2 regions of the Pseudomonas serboccidentalis genome follow, and region 2 is predicted to be linked to the other one. Evidence: riboswitches for the same ligand, from Rfam matches in the RefSeq annotation. Region 2 holds a riboswitch; the other holds the start of a gene.
What was found. A riboswitch is a leader RNA that binds a small molecule or an ion and turns the genes downstream of it on or off. The one in region 2 is predicted to bind cobalamin.
Positions count from the first base shown of each region.

Region 1: another riboswitch for cobalamin. It lies ahead of cobO (cob(I)yrinic acid a,c-diamide adenosyltransferase); the one in region 2 lies ahead of cobW (cobalamin biosynthesis protein CobW).

Region 1 covers NZ_CP101655.1:4,073,908-4,076,293, forward strand. Annotated here, with positions in the region: gene NN484_RS18590 (cobyrinic acid a,c-diamide synthase CobB) at 1-714, opposite strand, end outside; gene cobO (cob(I)yrinic acid a,c-diamide adenosyltransferase) at 711-1,322, opposite strand; cobalamin riboswitch at 1,404-1,634, opposite strand; gene NN484_RS18600 (hypothetical protein) at 1,799-2,383, shown strand.
Region 2 covers NZ_CP101655.1:2,068,796-2,071,181, reverse strand. Annotated here, with positions in the region: gene cobW (cobalamin biosynthesis protein CobW) at 1-1,052, opposite strand, end outside; cobalamin riboswitch at 1,151-1,362, opposite strand; cobalamin riboswitch at 1,776-1,997, shown strand; gene NN484_RS09545 (CbtB domain-containing protein) at 2,119-2,316, shown strand; gene NN484_RS09540 (CbtA family protein) at 2,328-2,386, shown strand, end outside.

The DNA.
Region 1 (2,386 bases), 2.0 Mb from region 2:
ACCTTCGAGCAACGGTTCGGCACTGATCACTTCAGGCGCGGCGAATTCCACGGCCGGTGGCAGCGCTACCTCGCAACTGCTGGCCAGCGCTTCGGCGGCCGCGTCGAGACGCAGATCCAGATCATTGAGTTCACTGGCCTGCACCAGACCGAGGTGCCGGCTCGGCAACTCGATCCCGGTTTCGCGGGACAGCGCGCCGTACCAGCGCAAGCCTTCGGTGAGACTGCCTTCGAGCAATTGCGCATGGCGCAAGGTGCCGACGCGGTTGGCCAGCACGCCAGCGAACGGCAGGTCCGGCTGATAGCGCGCCAACCCCAACGCCAACGCGCCAAAGGTCTGGGCCATGGCGGTGCCGTCGATCACACTGAGCACCGGCACACCAAAATGACGCGCCAGATCGGCACTCGACGGCGTGCCGTCGAACAGGCCCATCACGCCTTCAATCAGGATCAGATCCGCCTCGGCGGCGGCTTCCCACAGCAGGCGCCGACTTTCCTGTTCGCCGACCATCCACATGTCCAGCTGATACACCGGAGCACCGCTGGCGCGCTCGAGAATCATCGGGTCGAGGAAGTCCGGGCCGCACTTGAAGACGCGCACCTTGCGCCCTTGATTGCGATGCAAACGAGCCAGCGCCGCGGTAACGGTGGTCTTGCCCTGACCGGAGGCCGGCGCGGCGATCAGCACCGCCGGGCAGTGACGTGGCTGATTCAAAGTTCGACGCCTTTCTGCGCTTTGATGCCGGCCTGAAAGGCGTGTTTGAGCATGCCCATTTCGGTGACGGTGTCACCCATTTCGATCATTTCCGGCTTCGCCGCACGACCGGTGACGATCACATGCTGCATCGGTGGACGCGCCTGCAGGTCACTGAGCACCTGGTCCAGATCGAGGTAGCCGTGCTTGAGGGCGATGTTCAGTTCATCCAGCACCACCAGGCCGATCGACGGATCGCGCAGCAGTTCGCGGGACACTGCCCACGCGGCTTCAGCGGCAGCGATGTCACGCTGGCGGTCCTGGGTTTCCCAGGTGAAGCCCTCACCCATCACGTGAAAGCGCACTTGTTCCGGGAAGCGGCGGAAGAACAGTTCTTCGCCGGTGCTGTTGCGGCCCTTGATGAACTGCACCACACCGCACTGCATGCCGTGACCCATCGCGCGGGCGAGCATGCCGAACGCCGAGCTGCTTTTGCCTTTGCCGTTGCCGGTCAACACCAGCACCAGGCCGCACTCGTCAGGCGAATTGGCAATACGTTCGTCGATCACGGCTTTTTTGCGCTGCATACGCGCCAGATGGCGTTCGTCACGCTCGGGGGAATCGGTCATGGGGGAGCTCTCCGTTGAGGCTGGATAACGGCGGGCAGGCACAAGAATAGACGGCAAAAAGCCTGGCATCGCCCACCGTGATGCCGCTGGATGGATCAGGCCGGTCTCCGGGCTCATGAGCAGCGAATCGCCTGGCTGCGCGCCTTCCCGCTTCTTGCGAGGCAGTGGCTCAAGGCGCAGCTTTTACTCATTTACCGTTGCGGGGGCAGCGCCGGGATCGTGATCGTTCTTCACCTGAAGACAACCCTCACCGGCTTCCCTGTTTCACTCTGTCGACACACGTCACAGAGCACCTGAAACAAGCCGCGAAGGTTAGAGGGTTGGGGGTGGAGCGTCAATTAAAGAGGGGGCCATCGGGCGAATAACTGCCGTCGATCAATTATCTGACGCCAATCTTGTGCCACACTGGAACAAGTGATATCAAAGAGCCATGCTTTTGATTGAAAAAGCACATCACAACAATAAGGATGATGACGATGCAAGGCATGATCATCAGCAACCCGCGCCTGGAATTTCTGCGCCCGGTGCTTGAGCGCTGGTTTGACTGTATCGACCGCTACAACGCCGTACGCGGCGACAACGACACGCCTTACTGGCATGACGAGAAAGCCAATCTCGGATTGCTCTCCGCTGCGGCATGGATGGCCGAACTGGTGACCCTTTGCGACACCGCTACTCGCAAACAGAACGAGGACGGCGAGCGCAATGCCCGCGCCGATCTGTTCCTCGCCGGGGCCGAAGACCGCGCCTATATTCAGGCTACCCAGCGCTGGCCGCGGGTCAGCAACCTGAACCTGACCCAGGCCCTGCTAGACATTACCAGCGATGCCAAACGCATCAGCTTTGCCAGCGATCTCAAGCTCGGCTGCCTGTTCGTCGCGCCGCAAAAGGCTCAGCACAGCGCCAGCCCCGAAGAGCTGCAGGACATGGTCGACGACCTGCAAAAGGAACACACCTGCGCTGTCGCCTGGTATTTCCCCTACGCCTACCGCAAGTTGCGCAGCGAAGCCGGCAACTACCATCCCGGCATCGCCGTGCTGTTCAAAGAGGCCCGTGGCTGAGCG
Region 2 (2,386 bases):
CGCAGTTGCGCTTCGAGTTGCGCGGCGTCGAGTTCCTGACCGATCAGCACCAGACGGGTGACGCGCGCTTCATCGGCGCCCCACTGGCGGTCGAAGTGCTTGTCGAAACGCGTGCCCACGCCTTGAATCAACAGACGCATCGGCTTGTTCGGAATCGCCGCGAAGCCCTTCACCCGCAGAATGCCGTGCTGCACCACCAGTTGCGTCAGCGCGTCGAGCAGCAGGCTTTCGTCAGCTTGCGGCAGTTCGATGGAGATCGAATCGAAGGCGTCGTGATCGTGGTCATCGTGATCGTCATCACCGTCGTGGTGGTGATCGTGATGGCTATGGCGGCTGTCGATGTGTTCTTCGGAACCGGCGCCAAGGCCGATCAGCACGTCCAGCGGCAGACGGCCGTTGCTGGCTTCGATGACTTTTACCGCGGGCGGCAGTTCTTCAGCGACTTCCAGACGTACGCGAGCCAGGTCTTCCGGGCTGGTCTGGTCGGCCTTGTTGAGGATCACCAGGTCGGCGCTGGCCAGTTGATCGGCGAACAGTTCGTGCAGCGGCGACTCGTGATCGAGGTTCGGGTCGAGTTTGCGCTGGGCGTCGACTTGATCGGGGAACGCGGCGAAGGTGCCGGCGGCTACGGCCGGGCTGTCGACCACGGTGATCACCGCGTCAACGGTGCAGGCGCTGCGGATTTCCGGCCACTGGAAAGCTTGTACCAGCGGTTTTGGCAGGGCCAGGCCAGAGGTTTCGATAAGGATGTGGTCGAGATCGCCGCGACGGGCGACCAGTTCGCGCATCACCGGGAAGAACTCTTCCTGCACCGTGCAGCACAGGCAGCCGTTGGCCAGTTCGTAGACACGGCCGGTGGCCTCTTCTTCGGTGCAGCCGATGGTGCATTGCTTGAGGATTTCACCGTCGATGCCCAGCTCGCCGAACTCGTTGACGATCACCGCGATGCGGCGGCCCTGAGCGTTGTCGAGCATGTGTCGCAGCAAGGTGGTTTTGCCCGAGCCGAGGAAACCGGTAACGATGGTGACAGGGAGTTTGGCCAGTGTTTTCATCGGATGCCCTTTGGCAAGGTGGCGGGCATACGGGACGAGATCCGCTGCGAGCGTGCGCGCGGAAGAGTTCGCCACCGGATCACCCCGCCCGGTTGTAGTGAGAAATCTGTCACGAGGCAGGTCTCCTGGCTGACGGTGTTCAGGCCTTGGGCCCGGCATTCGCTGCGCCTTCCCGCTGGCACCTTGGCAGGGCTGGCAGTGGCGTGGCAGCGAACATCACCGTTCACAGTTGCGGGGGCAGCCGCGGCTTTGACCGCGTTCCCTTCTTAGCTTCGGCAACGGCCGAAGAACCTCGAATGTGCAAGGCTACGCATGGTGTGGGGATGGGTCAATGTTTGGATTGGGGGGTATATCCGTTGCTGCGGTAACGGCTACTTAGGGTTCCGCCCTTACGGCGGTCAATTTTTCCAAACGCCGGGTCAAGGGTTTGGGGTTTGATGGGATTTAGGGCATATCCGTTGCTGCGGGTGTTGCCGCTGGCGGTTTCGCTCTTACAGCGAGTCACCTTTTCCAAACGCCGAAGCCGAAGCCGATCAAAAGATCGCAGCCTTCGGCAGCTCCTACACAGAAGTAGGCGTATTCAGCTGGAAATTGGTCGGCTGTCAGGCGGCCATCGCTGGCGTTTGCCAAAAGTGACCCGCGGTAAGGGCGGAACCTTAGGAGGCCGTTACCGCAGCAACGGATATGCCCACAAAATTGACTAAATTCCCCAACCCATGCTCTCCTACACAACTTGTTACGGGTGCCCTTCACAGGGTGAAACGGGAAACCGGTGAATCATGTGCTTTACTCAAAGCCATGTCAGTCCGGTGCTGCCCCCGCAACGGTAAGCGAGCGAAGCGTCAGATCCACTGTGCCGGTACGGCATGGGAAGGTGACGCTTGCAGGTCGGCCTGACGCCAACCCCTCGTGAGCCCGGAGACCGGCCCGCAACACACAGTGCGCACTTGCGTCGCTGAACCTAACAAACCCGCGGTGGGCGGGCGCTGTTCGAACCTCTGCGTGCCCGACTCGCAGGGGTTTTCATGCGCTCTATTCACCCGCTGACACTCCAGAGGGAAGCGCCATGTCGATCATCAGCAGCACCGGCAGCAATACTGACCAACTCTCCAGCACCGCCACTTTGAGCCAGCGCCTGACGGCGGCGATCTTCGCCTCGATCCTCGGTGCCACCCTCGTCTGGTTCGCCGGCTTCTCGCACATCGAAGCGGTGCACAACGCCGCCCACGATACCCGCCACAGCGCCGCGTTCCCGTGCCACTGAGACCTGCCGACATGATCAAGCGTATTGCGCAAACCGCAGGTTTCACCGGCCTGTTGGCCGCCCTGCTGCT